DNA from 2 places in the Streptomyces sp. NPDC051243 genome. Region 1 is predicted to be linked to the other one. Evidence: predicted binding sites of a transcription regulator. Region 1 holds the regulator's gene; the other holds the start of a gene.
What was found. Region 1 encodes HspR, which represses chaperone genes until heat shock. Its sites were predicted from a motif close to TTGAGNNNNNNNNNCTCAA; they were not measured.
Positions count from the first base shown of each region.

Region 2: a site for HspR is predicted at 5,957-5,975, ahead of lon (endopeptidase La). Genes of this name have one in related genera too.

Region 1 is NZ_JBITES010000004.1:489,323-496,755, forward strand. Features, by position in the region: gene dnaK (molecular chaperone DnaK) at 1-836, shown strand, start outside; gene grpE (nucleotide exchange factor GrpE) at 833-1,489, shown strand; gene dnaJ (molecular chaperone DnaJ) at 1,526-2,704, shown strand; gene ACIBAG_RS12850 (heat shock protein transcriptional repressor HspR) at 2,710-3,156, shown strand; gene ACIBAG_RS12855 (PA14 domain-containing protein) at 3,238-5,238, opposite strand; gene ACIBAG_RS12860 (fibronectin type III domain-containing protein) at 5,368-7,035, opposite strand; gene ACIBAG_RS12865 (sugar ABC transporter substrate-binding protein) at 7,331-7,433, shown strand, end outside.
Region 2 is NZ_JBITES010000009.1:426,391-433,823, reverse strand. Features, by position in the region: gene ACIBAG_RS25080 (nitrate- and nitrite sensing domain-containing protein) at 1-576, opposite strand, end outside; gene ACIBAG_RS25075 (protein phosphatase 2C domain-containing protein) at 980-1,768, shown strand; gene ACIBAG_RS25070 (MarR family winged helix-turn-helix transcriptional regulator) at 1,836-2,348, opposite strand; gene ACIBAG_RS25065 (lysozyme) at 2,601-3,434, shown strand; gene lon (endopeptidase La) at 3,520-5,934, opposite strand; gene ACIBAG_RS25055 (GNAT family N-acetyltransferase) at 6,122-6,916, shown strand; gene ACIBAG_RS25050 (rhomboid-like protein) at 6,899-7,433, opposite strand, start outside.

The DNA of each region.
Region 1 (7,433 bases):
CGGACGAGGTCGTCGCCATCGGCGCCTCGCTCCAGGCCGGTGTCCTCAAGGGTGAGGTCAAGGACGTCCTGCTCCTCGACGTGACCCCGCTGTCCCTCGGCATCGAGACCAAGGGCGGCATCATGACCAAGCTCATCGAGCGCAACACCACGATCCCGACCAAGCGGTCCGAGATCTTCACCACGGCCGAGGACAACCAGCCGTCCGTGCAGATCCAGGTCTACCAGGGCGAGCGCGAGATCGCGGCGTACAACAAGAAGCTCGGCATGTTCGAGCTGACCGGTCTGCCGCCGGCCCCGCGTGGCGTCCCGCAGATCGAGGTGTCCTTCGACATCGACGCCAACGGCATCATGCACGTGACCGCCAAGGACCTGGGCACGGGCAAGGAGCAGAAGATGACCGTCACCGGCGGCTCCTCGCTGCCGAAGGACGAGGTCGACCGGATGCGCCAGGAGGCCGAGCAGTACGCGGAGGAGGACCACCGCCGCCGCGAGGCCGCCGAGACCCGCAACCAGGGCGAGCAGCTCGTCTACCAGACGGAGAAGTTCCTCAAGGACAACGAGGACAAGGTCCCCGGCGAGGTCAAGACCGAGGTCGAGGCCGCCGTCGAGGAGCTGAAGACCGCGCTCAAGGGCGAGGACACCGCCGAGATCCGGACCGCCACCGAGAAGGTCGCCGCGGTCTCCCAGAAGGTCGGCCAGGCCATGTACGCCGACGCCCAGGGCGCGCAGGCCGCGGGCGGTCCCGAGGGCGCCACCGCCGGTGGCAAGGCCCCTGAGGACGATGTCGTCGACGCCGAGATCGTGGACGACGAGCGCAAGGACGGTGCCGCGTGACGGAGGAGACCCCGGGCTTCGAGGAGAAGCCCGACGTCCCCTCCGGCGCGACCCCCGACGACGCCGAGCCGAAGGCCGCACCCTCTTCGAACACGGAGGGGGCGGCCCCGGCCGGGGACGTATCAGCAGCGGACGCCGGTCTGGTGGCCCAGCTGGACCAGGTGCGCACCGCGCTCGGCGAGCGCACGGCGGACCTCCAGCGGCTCCAGGCCGAGTACCAGAACTACCGCCGCCGCGTGGAGCGGGACCGGATCACGGTCAAGGAGATCGCCATCGCGAACCTCCTGACCGAGCTCCTGCCCGTGCTCGACGACATCGGCCGCGCGCGGGAGCACGGCGAACTGGTCGGCGGATTCAAGTCCGTCGCGGAGTCGCTGGAGACCGTCGCGGCGAAGATGGGTCTGCAGCAGTTCGGCAAGGAGGGCGAGCCCTTCGACCCGACGATCCACGAGGCCCTGATGCACTCGTACGCGCCGGACGTCACCGAGACGACCTGCGTCGCGATCCTCCAGCCGGGGTATCGCATCGGCGAGCGCACCATCCGCCCCGCGCGGGTGGCCGTGGCCGAGCCCCAGCCGGGCGCGCAGACCGTCAAGGAGGAGTCTGCCGAGGCGGCCGACGACAAGGAGAGCGGTGGCCCGGACGAGGGCTGACGTTGAACTGACGACGAGAGAGGAGGGACGTCGAGGATGAGCACCAAGGACTTCATCGAGAAGGACTTCTACAAGGTCCTCGGCGTCCCCAAGGACGCCACCGAGGCCGAGATCAAGAAGGCGTACCGGAAGCTCGCCCGCGAGTACCACCCGGACGCCAACAAGGGCAACGCCAAGGCGGAGGAGCGCTTCAAGGAGATCTCCGAGGCGAACGACGTCCTCGGTGACCCCAAGAAGCGCAAGGAGTACGACGAGGCACGCGCCCTGTTCGGCAACGGCGGCTTCCGCCCTGGGCCGGGCGGCGCGGGCGGCTCCTTCAACTTCGACCTGGGCGACCTCTTCGGAGGCGGCGCCCAGGGCCAGGGGGGAGCCGGCGGCTTCGGCGGCGGACTCGGTGACGTCTTCGGGGGCCTGTTCAACCGCGGCGGCACGGGCGCCACCCGTACCCAGCCCCGGCGCGGCCAGGACATCGACACCGAGGTCACCCTCAGCTTCACCGAGGCGATCGAGGGCGCGACCGTCCCGCTGCGGATGTCCTCGCAGTCACCGTGCAAGGCCTGCGCGGGCACCGGCGACAAGAACGGCACGCCCAGGGTGTGCCCGACCTGCGTCGGCACCGGCCAGGTGGCCCGGGGTTCGGGCGGGGGCTTCTCCCTCACCGACCCGTGCCCGGACTGCAAGGGGCGCGGCCTGATCGCCGAGCACCCGTGCCTTGAGTGCAAGGGCAGCGGCCGCGCGAAGTCGTCCCGGACCATGCAGGTCCGCATCCCCGCCGGGGTGTCGGACGGCCAGCGCATCCGCCTGCGCGGCAAGGGGGCGCCCGGCGAACGCGGCGGCCCGTCGGGCGACCTGTACGTCACCGTGCACGTCGACGCGCACCCCGTGTTCGGCCGCAAGGACGACAACCTCACGGTGACCGTCCCCGTGACCTTCACGGAGGCGGCCCTCGGCGGCGAGGTCAGGGTCCCCACCCTGGGCGGACCGCCGGTCACCCTGAAACTGCCGCCCGGCACGCCCAACGGCCGCACCATGCGGGCGCGGGGCAAGGGCGCGGTCCGCAAGGACGGCACCCGCGGAGACCTGCTGGTCACCGTCGAGGTGAGTGTCCCGAAGGACCTGACGGGGAAGGCTCGTGACGCACTCGAGGCGTATCGCGAGGCGACCGCGGACGAGGATCCGCGGGCGGAGCTGTTCCAGGCCGCGAAGGGAGCTTGATCGAGATGGACGGCCGTCGACGCAACCCGTATGAACTGACCGAGGAAACCCCGGTCTACGTCATCTCGGTGGCGGCCCAGCTCTCCGGCCTGCACCCGCAGACACTGCGCCAGTACGACCGCCTCGGCCTGGTGTCCCCGGACCGCACGGCCGGCCGGGGCCGGCGCTACTCGGCCCGCGACATCGAACTGCTCCGCCAGGTGCAGGCGTTGTCGCAGGACGAGGGCATCAACCTGGCCGGCATCAAGCGCATCATCGAACTGGAGAACCAGGTCGCGGCGCTGCAGTCCAGGATCGCGGAGATGCAGGCGGCCCTGGACGGCGCGGCGGCGGCGATGCAGCAGCGCGAGGCGGCGGTGCACGCGTCGTACCGCCGGGACCTGGTCCCGTACCAGGAGGTGCAGCAGACCAGCGCGCTGGTGGTGTGGCGGCCGAAGAAGGCCAAGGACTAGGCCGACGCAGGCACGCAGGCACGCAGTCATGCGAAGGGGCCCGGAGGTTCGCATCGAACCTCCGGGCCCCTTGCCGTTCCGTCAGGAAGCCGGCGGTACGGCGACGCTCACCAGCACCGGCTGTGACGTGGTGCCGTCCTCGCGGACGCCGACGACCTGGTACCACAGGGACGTTCCGGTCGGGACGTTCGCGTCGTAGAGCGGCTCGTAGTCCGAGTCCGGCAGGGCGTCGAAGGTGGCGGTCTGCGGGTTCCAGCGGGCGGCCCGGAACCTCACGTACTCCTCGGTGCCCGCGGGCGACGAGCCGTACACCTGCACATTGCCGGCCGCGGAGAGCGACGCGTAGGCCACGTGCGTGGCCCCGGCCGGCGTCTCCACCGTGGGCCGCAGATCGTGCTCGGTGACATGGACCGTGGTGCCCGCGCCGAGGTTCCCGGCGAAGTCCTGGGGCCGGACGACGTAGCAGAGGTGCTCGCCGTCGGCGACATTGACGTCCCGCCACGACGTCACGGCCACGCCGGTCTCGCCGAGCTTCGCGGTGTCCGTGCAGACGCCGTCGACGGTTGTGCCCCGCCACACGGTGTACCGGTGGAGATCGGCGTCGGCCACCTGCGACCAGGTCAGGGTCGTGCCCCAGTCCTCGCCGGTCGCGGTGACGGACGCCGGAGCGGCGGGCGCCTGCCGGTCGGTGCCGGTGGTGGCCGCCACCTCTCCGCTGCGCAGGCCCTCCTTGTCGTTGCTGTCGTAGCCGCTGACCGCGTAGCGGTAGGCGGTGTTGGTGCCCGCCGACCAGTCGGTGCACAGCAACTGCTCGGAGCCGTCCGGGAGGTCGCGCTCGCGCCAGCCGCAGCGATCGGTCACCTCGACCCAGTCGGTGCTCGTGCCCGTGGCGCGGTAGACCCGGAAGCCCATGTAGGAGCCGCCGGAGTCCCAGTCGGCGTTCCAGGTCACGGTGACCGCGCTGGAGTGCGGGAAGGCCTGGCCGATGGTGGGCGCGGCCACCAGACGGCGGGCGGCCTTGGCGGTGCTGTAGGCGGTGACCCGGCCGCTCGCGTCGATCGCCGCGACCCGGTACTCGTGCCGGGCGGAGCGCGTCACGCGGGTGTCGGTGAACGAGGTGCCGGTGGGCTCGAAGGTGGTGGCGGCCCCGTCGACGGAGTTCCACGAGCGGAGCACCCGGTACTTGACCGCCCCGGGCACCGCGTCCCAGTTCAGGGCGATCCCGGTGTCGGTGCCGGTGGCGGTGAAGCCGGTCGGCGTGGTGACGGCGAGGCTGGTCACGGAGGCGGTCGAGGTGGTGGCCGAGGAGTTGCCGGCCTTGTCGTACGCCCGGACCAGGTAGTCGTACGTCTCCCCGGTGGCGGGGGGAGTGTCGGTGTACGAGGTGGCGGTGGCGGCCAGCTGGCGCAGGGTCTGCCAGCTGGTGGTGCCTGCCACGCGCCGGTACACCCGGTAACCGGCCAGGTCCATCTCGGCGTTCTTCCGCCAGCCCAGCTTGGTCTGCTGGGTGGCGTTGGAGTAGGCGGCGGTGAAGCCGGCCGGGGCGAGGGGCTTGACCGTGTCGACGGTGGCGTCGGTGCGGGGGGCGTAGGCGAACTTGACCCTGGCGCTGCCGGTCCAGTTGACGTAGTCGACGCGGATGGTGTGCTTGCCGGACGGGATCGTCACGTTGACGGTCTTCGAGACGGTCGTGGAGGTGTTCTTCCACAGGTCGATCTTGCGCGCGCCGGTCGTGCCCGGGTCCAGGTAGACCCGGATGCCGTCCAGACCGGAGGCCGCGAAGGAGAACGGCCCTCCCGAGCCGAAGTCCCTCGTCACCGTCCAGCGGACGCCGAAGTTGTCGCTCGGCAGTCCGGAGGCGGGGGCGCCCGTGCCCCAGTTCTGGTCGATGGCGCTGTCGCAGTCGGTCTTCTTCGGGGTACCCGAGAAGGTGGTGTTCGCGAAGAACTGCCGCTTGAAGACCGGCGAGGTGCAGGTCGTCTCGGCGGAGGCGGGTGAAGCGACCGCGGTGAGCAGACCGCCGGCGGTCGCGAGCACGACAGCGGCGGCGGCCGCGGTGGTCGTGCGTCTGGCTGGGTTCATGGATCCTCGGTCGTGATCGTCGATGGCCGGGGAAGGGGTGGCGACGATCACGACTCGCGGAACGGCCCTGGGGTTGTACGGATTCGCCGGTGACTTCCGGCGGATCCGCCGTGCGCCCCTGATCCGCTGTCAGCGGTTGACCATGAACTCCAGTGACGAACTCTGCGCACTCGTGCGCCCGTAGGGGTCCACCGCGAACACCGTCGCCATGCAGGGGCCGTTGAACGGCGGCGTCCACTCGATGGCGCCGGTCGTGGACAGCCGGGTGCCGCTGTCGCCGCAGGCGCCGGAGATCTCCCAGGAGTACCCCTTCAGCAGGCGTCCCTCGTCGCCGGCTCCCGGTTCGGCCTTGATCTGGATGGGGAACCGCGTGCCGCCCGCGGAGACCAGCGTCAGCCGCGGCGCGGCCGGGCCGAACTGGGTGGCTCGGGTGAGCCGGTCGACGGTGACCTCGGCGGAGGGCGCCGACTCGGCACCGGTACCGCTCTCCACGGCGACGACGTAGTAGGACGCCTTGCCCGCGGGAGCGACGATGTCGTCCCACCGGTTGCCCCGTCCCAGGTCGCCGATGGCAATCCAGCCGCCGTCGGTGCGGCGGTAGACGCGGAACTGGCCCGAGTTCTCGGGCAGGTCCCAGCCGATCACGGTCTTGTCGTCGTGGACGGCGCCGGTGAGCCCGGTCGGGGCGGGCGTGGCGGAGGGCGCGGGGCGCGTGGCCGTCACCGGGGCGGAGACCGGGGAGGCGTTCATGGCGCCGTCGACCGCCTGCACCTTGTACGTGTAGGCCGCGCCCGTCTCGGCGCGGACGTCCGTGTAGGACGTGCCGAGCACGATGTCGGGCCCGTCGGGATCCTGCTGCCCCTCGGGCGCGCCCCACACCTCGTAGTGGTGGACGTCCGCCGACGCGGACGGCTCCCACCTGACCGTGTTGCCCGCCGTGGTGCCCTTCGCCGTGAGACCGGTGACCTGCTGCGGGGCCGTGCGGTCGGCGGTGGTGACGGGCACTCCGGCCGACCCCGCGGACACGTTGCCGGCCTTGTCGTAGGCGCGCACCGAGTAGTAGTACACCGCGCCGTTCAGCGGGAGGGTGCTGTCGGTGAACGTGGTGGAGGTCGTGGTCGCCAGCGGGGTGGCGGGGTAGGAGGTGTCGCTCTTCAGCCGCCGGTACACCCGGTAGCCCGCGAGGTCCATCTCCTTGTTCTTGGCCCAGGTGAGCCGGGCCTTGCCGGTCGCCTGGTCGTAGGTGGCGGTGAAGCCGGCCGGGGCGAGGGGCTTGACCGTGTCGACGGTGGCGGAGGTGCGGGGCGCGTAGGTGAACTTGACCCTGGCGGAGCCGGTCCAGTTGACGTAGTCGACGCGGATGGTGTGCTTGCCGGACGGGATCGTCACGTTGACGGTCTTCGAGACGGTCGTGGAGGTGTTCTTCCACAGGTCGATCTTGCGCGCGCCGGGCGTGCCGGGGTCCAGGTAGACCCGGATGCCGTCCAGACCGGAGGCCGCGAGGGAGAAGGGCCCACCGGAGCCGAAGTCGCGTGTCACTGTCCAGCGGACGCCGAAGTCGTTCGACGGCAGTCCGGAGGCGGGGGCACCCGTGCCCCAGTTCTGGTCGATGGCGCTGTCGCAGTCCGTCTTCTTCGGGGTGCCCGAAAAAGTGGTGTTCGCGAAGAACTGCCGCTTGAAGACCGGCGAGGTGCAGGTCACAGCGGCGGACGCGGAGGCCGTCGTGAGCAGGGTGCCCGCGGTGGCGAGCACGACCGTCGCCGCGGTCGCGGCGGTCGTGCGTCTGGCTGGCTTCATTCGATCCTCTGGTCGAGTACGGGACAGCGGAGCGGAGGCTGTCGTGATCACGACTCGCGAGGTATGGCGTTGGTTGTACAGATCTTGGTCGACTCTTCGGCCAGGGTTCGATGGAGGGGGTGTAATGGGCGTTTGGAGGCACTCCGTCATGTCTTCACATGTGCAGCGGAGCGTGGTGTTGCGCACTCGTTAAGTAGTTCCGCTTGACGCTGGGGGCGGACGACGCGTTGGCTTTTCAGACATCCGGGCGCCATGGTGCGCCCGTGTCCCGAAGGCACCAGAAGTGAGCTCCTCTATGCGTCCCTTGCGCCCCCTGCGCCGCACCGCCACCGCCGTGGCCGCCGCGTCCACGATGACCCTCTCGCTGGCCGCGTGCGGGGCACTGGGCGTCACCGGGG
Region 2 (7,433 bases), on a different contig from region 1:
GCGGGGCGGCAGTTGCTCGGCCAGCCGCTCGGCGAGCCGGTGGAGTTCGGTGATGGTGGCCGAGTAGGCCTGGTGCGCCTCCAGCGCGGTGCTCTGGCCGGTGAGCGCGGCCCGGCGCACGGCCGCGATGCCGTCGAGGTCGTCGCGGAGCGAGGCCGGGGCGTCGGGGTCGGCGCGCAGTTCCTCGACCTGCCGGTCGACGCGGGCGCTGCGCTGCTCGCTGGGCGCCTTGGACTTGGGCCGGCCGGCGGCGATGTACGGCGTGACCTCGTCGCGCTCGTCGGCGAGGGAGTGCGCGAGCGTGAGCGCGTCCTCGGTCTGCTCGGCGAGGGTCACCAGTTGCTGGGAGTCGTGCAGCTGCCCGGAGGCGGCGACGATCGAGGGGACGCCGGCCCCGGCGATGGCGGCCGCCACTACGGCCACGGCGACTATCAGCCGGTTCCGTACGTGGGTCGGGCGCCCCTTGCCGGCGGGTGTGACGTCGGTGGTGGTGCCGGGAGTGGGCTTGGTCCCCCCTGCGGAGGCCGTCTGCTTGCCTGAGCGACGAGGCCGCATCTTCTGCACCGGTGCTCGCATTCCTGACTCGTGATACCCATGGGTCCGGATGACGCTCCGTCAACTACCGCCGACCTCGCGTACACCCCTCCCCCAAGCTCGACTTGCTCGAGCAGGGGGTGTCCTCACCGGTCCCCGACCCTCCCAGTGCCGGTGGGCAACGGCCGCGCATCACCTGACCCGCCACCCGAAGGAGTGAACCCCGGAGGGGAGTTGGCGGGCAAGTTTCTCTGGCGGATGCAGATGCCTTCCGCGGCGGGCCGGTTGGACCTCTGCGGCAGGCGATGGCAGTATTCGCCGCCACGCCTGGCAGGAGCGCTCCATTCCACCTCAAATCAGGCGCCTGACCTGCGCGGCTGCACGCTTTCGACAACCGATGCGACCCCTTCGCGAACCTTGTGAAGGCCTCGTGCAGACTGACCGAATGCGAACAGAGCTTGTCTCCGAACCCGGCGACCCGGCCCGCCCCAACGAGGACTTCGCCAGTGTCGGACTGCCCGCCTCGGGACAGGGTGGCGCGCTGGTCGTCCTGGACGGAGTGACCCCGCCGAGGAGCGGGACGGGCTGTCTCCATTCCGTCCCCTGGTTCACCGCACGGCTCGGCGGAGCCCTGACCGAACTGACCGTTTCACTCCCGGATGTTCCGCTCGGGGACGCGCTGGCCCGCGCCATCGCTCGTACCGCTGACGCACACCGGGAAACCTGTGACCTTTCTCACCCGCGCACCCCACAGGCAACAGTGGTCATGGCGCGGTGGTCGCCGGAGTCGGTGGAGTATCTGATCCTGTCCGACTCGGCCCTGCTCGTGCAGTCGCCGGACGGCACGGTCACACCCTGCCTGGACGACCGCCTGGCCCGGCTGCCACGGGCGTCCCTGGCCACGGACGCGTTGATCGACGCCCACATCCGCAACAAGGAGGGCGGCTTCTTCACGGCCGCCGCGGATCCGTCGGTGGCGGACCGGGCGGTCACGGGGGTGCTGGGGCGGGCGGAGGTGCGGGCGCTGGCGGCGCTCACGGACGGGGCGACGAGGTGGGTGGAGAAGTTCCGGGAGGGCGACTGGGCTGAGTGCTTCACCGTCGTACGGAAAGAGGGGGCGCGGGCGCTGGTGGACCGGGTGCGGGCGCTGGAGTCGGCCGACGCCGAGGAGCGGGTGTATCTGGGCCGGAGCAAGACGCATGACGACGCGACGGTCGTGTACGCGCAGTTGTGATCGCGCGGCCCGGCGCGGGAACGCCTGGTTCGGCGTCGGGGCTCTTCTCCGTCTCCCGCCCTCCGGCCTACTTCTCCATCCCCCGGTTCAGCTGGTTCAGCAACCGCGCCAGCTCCGCGACCTCGCCGCGGTCCCAGTGGGACAGCTGCTCGACATACCGGGCCCGCCGGGCCTCCCGCACCTTCGCCACCCGGCCGCGCCCCTCCTCGGTGAGGTGCACCAGCCAGGCCCGTCCGTCGGCGGGGTCCGGCTCGCGGGCGACGAGTCCGAGGTCCTCCAGGGCACGCAGTTGGCGGGACATGGTGGCCTTGCCGACGCCGATGTAGGCGGCGAGCTCGGTGGCCCGCTGGCGCCCTGACTCACCCAGCCGTACCAACAGGCCGTACGCCGCGGACTCCAGGTCAGGATGGACCTCCCGGGCCATCTCGCCCTGCTTGGCCCTGGCGCGCCGGAACAGGACCGTCAACTCGCGTTCGAGATCGAGGAATTCGGGCTGGTCCATGCCACGCTCGGGCACTCCCCCGGCAGGGTCGCCCCCGGGCCCGACTCGCCGACCCTCGCCGTTTCCGTCTTCGCGCACGTCAGCCCCTGCCTCGTGTTTCCCGGTCCGGAAAGTTTCCTTCGACCGCCGTCGTCGCCGCAGCTCCGCCAGTATTTCGCAGGCCCAGACCAAAGGCAGCCTCCGGACCCCCTTCCACCTGCGCTTCTCCGTGCCTGGCTTCTCCACCAGGGGCTTGACCGGCATGCACACGCCACCATCCATGACCCCAATGGCGGCCGCACCCCTACGCGTTTTCCCACCGAGCACCACCGAGCCTTCGGAGGCACGCTTGTGCCCGTGCACCGACCCGAACCGCTCCGCACCCGGCGCGCGCACCTCGCCGGGCTCCTGCTCACCGCGATCCTGTCCCTCGTCCTCGCCACCCAGCCCTCCCCCGCGTCCGCGGGCGACGACACCCCACGCCGGGGTTCCGCGTACATGGGCATGGGCGTCATCGCCCACGACGGCGTACACGGCGTCCCCCCGGGGACCATGGCCACCAAGACCGAAGGCGTGGACGTCTCCAGCCATCAGCGCAACGTCGCCTGGTCGACCCTGTGGAACAGCGGGGTGAAGTGGGCCTATGCGAAGGCGACCGAGGGGACGTACTACACCAACCCCTACTTCCCCCAGCAGTACAACGGCTCCTACAACGTCGGCATGATCCGCGGCGCCTACCACTTCGCGACCCCGGACACCACCAATGGCGCAACGCAGGCCAACTATTTCGTCGACCACGGCGGCGGCTGGTCCCGCGACGGCAAGACCCTGCCCGGCGCCCTGGACATCGAGTGGAACCCGTACGGCGACACCTGCTACGGCAAGACGCCGAGCGCCATGGTCACCTGGATCCGCGACTTCGTGAACCAGTACAGGGCCCGCACCGGCCGCGCCCCCGTCATCTACACGGCGACGAGCTGGTGGAAGCAGTGCACCGGCAACTACAGCGGTTTCGCCTCGGCCAACCCGCTGTGGATCGCCCGGTACGCGACGGCGGTCGGAGAGCTGCCGGCCGGGTGGAGCTACTACACGATGTGGCAGTACACGTCCTCCGGACCGACGGTCGGGGACCACAACAGGTTCAACGGAGCGCTGGACCGCGTCCGGGCATTGGCGAAGGGCTGACCCGTCGCCGTACGGCGGAATGTCGTACGGCGAAGGCCCGGGCCTCCCTCACGGGACCCGGGCCTTGCCTGTCCGGACGCGTCCGTCACGCCGCGACCGGAACCTCCGGAGCCACGCCGTCGGCGGCCGGCGACAGGGCCAGTTCCAGGACCTGGCGGACGTCGGTGACGGCGTGGACGTCGAGCTTGTCCAGCACCTCCGCGGGGACGTCGTCCAGGTCGGGCTCGTTGCGCTTGGGGATGACGACGGTCGTCACCCCGGCGCGGTGGGCGGCCAGGAGCTTCTGCTTCACGCCGCCGATCGGCAGCACCCGGCCCGTCAGCGAGACCTCGCCCGTCATCGCCACGTCCGTGCGGACCAGGCGGCCCGACAGCAGCGAGGCCAGCGCCGTCGTCATCGTGACGCCCGCGCTCGGGCCGTCCTTCGGCACCGCGCCCGCCGGGAAGTGGATGTGCACGCCCCGGTCCTTCAGATCGGCTACCGGCAGCTCCAGTTCGGCGCCGTGGCTGCGCAGGAACGACAGGGCGATCTGCGCGCTCTCCTTCATCACGTCACCCAGCTGGCCGGTCAGCGTCAGACCTGCCGCGCCCGTCTCCGGGTCGGCCAGCGACGCCTCGACGAACAGCACGTCCCCGCCCGCTCCGGTGACCGCGAGGCCGGTCGCCACGCCCGGTACGGCCGTACGGCGCTCCGCCGGGTCCTGGGCCGACTCGGGCACGTGGTGCGGCCGGCCGATCAGGCCGCGCAGGTCACCGTCGCCGATCGTGAACGGCAGCTCCCGCTCGCCCAGTTCGTGCTGAGCCGCCACCTTGCGAAGCAGCCTCGCGATGGACCGCTCCAGGTTGCGCACGCCCGCCTCGCGCGTGTACTCGCCGGCGAGCTTGCGCAGGGCGCCCTCGTCGATGGCGACCTCGTCCGTGTTCAGGCCCGCTCGCTCCAGCTGGCGCGGGAGCAGGTGGTCACGGGCGATGACGACCTTCTCGTCCTCGGTGTAGCCGTCGAGGCGGACCAGCTCCATCCGGTCGAGCAGGGCCTCGGGGATGGCCTCCAGGACGTTGGCGGTGGCCAGGAAGACCACGTCCGACAGGTCCAGCTCCACCTCCAGGTAGTGGTCCCGGAAGGTGTGGTTCTGCGCCGGGTCCAGCACCTCGAGGAGAGCCGCCGCCGGGTCGCCCCGGAAGTCGGATCCCACCTTGTCGATCTCGTCGAGCAGGACCACCGGATTCATCGACCCGGCCTCCTTGATGGCCCGCACGATCCGGCCGGGCAGCGCGCCGACGTACGTACGGCGGTGACCGCGGATCTCGGCCTCGTCGCGGACGCCGCCGAGGGCGACCCGGACGAACTTGCGGCCCATGGCGTGCGCGACGGACTCGCCGAGCGAGGTCTTGCCGACGCCGGGCGGGCCGACGAGCGCCAGTACGGCACCGCCGCGCCGTCCGCCGACGATCCCGAGCCCCCTGTCCGTACGGCGCTTGCGCACCGCCAGGTACTCGGTGATCCGCTCCTTCACGTCCTCCAGACCGGCGTGCTCGGCGTCCAGCACGCCCTTGGCGCCCTGGATGTCGTAGGCGTCCTCGGTACGGGAGTTCCACGGCAGTTCCAGAACCGTGTCCAGCCAGGTGCGGATCCACGACCCCTCGGGCGACTGGTCGCTCGTCCGCTCCAGCTTGTCGACCTCCTTGAGCGCGGCCTCGCGGACCTTCTCCGGCAGGTCGGCGGCCTCCACGCGGGCGCGGTAGTCGTCGGACTCCTCGCCGTCCTGCTCGCCGTTCAGCTCGCGCAGTTCCTTGCGCACCGCCTCCAGCTGACGGCGCAGCAGGAACTCGCGCTGCTGCTTGTCGACGCCCTCCTGGACGTCCTTGGCGATGGTCTCGGCGACGTCCTGCTCGGCGAGGTGGTCGCGCAGTTGCTGCGTGGCGAGCTTCAGCCGGGCCACCGGGTCGGCGGTCTCCAGGAGCTCCACCTTCTGCTCGGTGGTCAGGAAGGGCGAGTAGCCGGAGTTGTCGGCGAGGGCGGAGACGTCGTCGATGGCCTGCACCCGGTCCACGACCTGCCAGGCGCCGCGCTTGCGCAGCCAGGCGGTGGCGAGGGCCTTGTACTCCTTCACCAGTTCGGCGACCTGTCCGGGCAGCGGCTCGGGCACGCTCTGGTCGATGTGGGTGCCCTCGACCCACAGGGCGGCTCCGGGGCCGGTCGTTCCCGCACCGATCCTCACCCTGCCCCGGCCCCGGATCAGTGCGCCCGGGTCACCGTCGGCCAGCCGGCCCACCTGCTCGACGGTGCCGAGCACACCGGTGCTCGCGTACGTCCCGTCGATGCGTGGGACCAGCAGCACCCGTGGCTTCCCGGGCTGGGACCGGGCGGCGGCCTGCGCGGCCTCCACGGCGGCGCGTACATCGGCGTCGTTCAGATCCAGCGGGACCACCATTCCGGGCAGCACGACCTCGTCGTCGAGCGGCAGCACAGGCAGGGTGAGCGGTGTGGACGTCGAAGCCATGATCTCCCCTTCGGCAGTCAAGTTGAGTTATGCCGACTCAATGCACGGGGGAGCCCGAATGTTCCCAGGCCTCCGTTCGCTGTGAGCGATCACCCGGCACACATGCCGTGACCTCAGGTTTCCCGGACAACGCGGATATGCGGATATTCGGTTGCCCATGCCCCGTCCCCTCGCCGACCGTCTTCCCGTGACAGACAACGAGACCCTTCTCGCCGCCTACGACGGCCAGCTGCGTGGCGCGCCCCCGACCCCGCCCTCGGGCGTGACGTACGAACAGGACGGCCCGCTGCTGCGGATCGTCGGCGGATTCCGGGGCCTCGTCAGCGGCCCGCGCTCCCTCGGCGTGCGCGGCGCCGAACTCGACCGGCTCATCGCCCGGCAGCGCGACTACTTCGCGGCGCGCGGCGAGGCGGTGGAGTGGAAGACCCGGTCCCACGACGACCCCGCCGACCTCACCGACCGCCTGCGTGCGGCGGGCTTCGCGCCGGAGGACGAGGAGACGGTGCTGGTCGGACGCGCCGCCGACATGGCCGCACGAGAGCCGCTCCTGCCGGAGGGGGTGACGCTGCGTCGGGTCACGGCCGACGCGGACATGCGCCGTATCGCCGCGATGGTGTCGGCCGCGTGGGGCCAGGACTGGAGCTGGCTCGCCGCCGATCTGAGCGGCCGTGTCGCGTCCGCGCCCGACGAGATCGCCGTCTATGTCGCCGAGGCGGACGGCGAGGTCGTCTCGGCGGCCTGGCTGGTCTTCCGCGAGGGCACCGAGTTCGCGAGCCTGTGGGGCGGGTCGACGCTGGCCGAGTGGCGCGGCCGCGGTATCTACCGCGCCCTGGTCGCCACCCGCGCCGCCCTCGCCGTCACCCGCGGCGTCAGGTATCTGCATGTCGACGCGTCCGACGACAGCGCGCCGATCCTGCGGCGGCTGGGCTTCACCGCGGTGACCACCACCACGCCGTACGTCTGGTCACCCGAGGGCGGCTGACTCCGGTCCGTGCCACCGCCGCACCACCGGCCACATGCCGACCCCGATGACCAGGGCGATCAGATGCCCCCAATTGGTCAGCGGATCGGTGAGGTTGAGCAGGTCCTGGACCAGCATCCCGCAGAACAGCCCCAGTACGGGCCACCGCAGCCACGGCCGCAGCAGTCCGGCCAGCGCGCCGACGCTCGCCGCCACGCCGAAGCTGATGCCGTAGTCCAGGCGGTGCAGTGAGCTGTCGGGGAGGTGGCCGACGAGCACCGCGAGTCCGACGGGGCCCTCGGTCGCGAGGGTCGCCAGGACGTGCCCGGCCAGGAAGACAACGGCCGTGCGGGCACCGCCGATCCGCCGCTCCAGCGCGGTGAGCACGAGCAGGAAGCAGAGTGTGTACGGCGCCACGATCCCGCCCGCGACCCACAGCGCGCTGGCGAGCAGCACGAAGACGGGGGTGCTCACCAGGTGGGCCACATCGGTGCTGGAGCCCTGGTGGAGTGCGTGGACGAGGGCGGGGTCGGCGTAG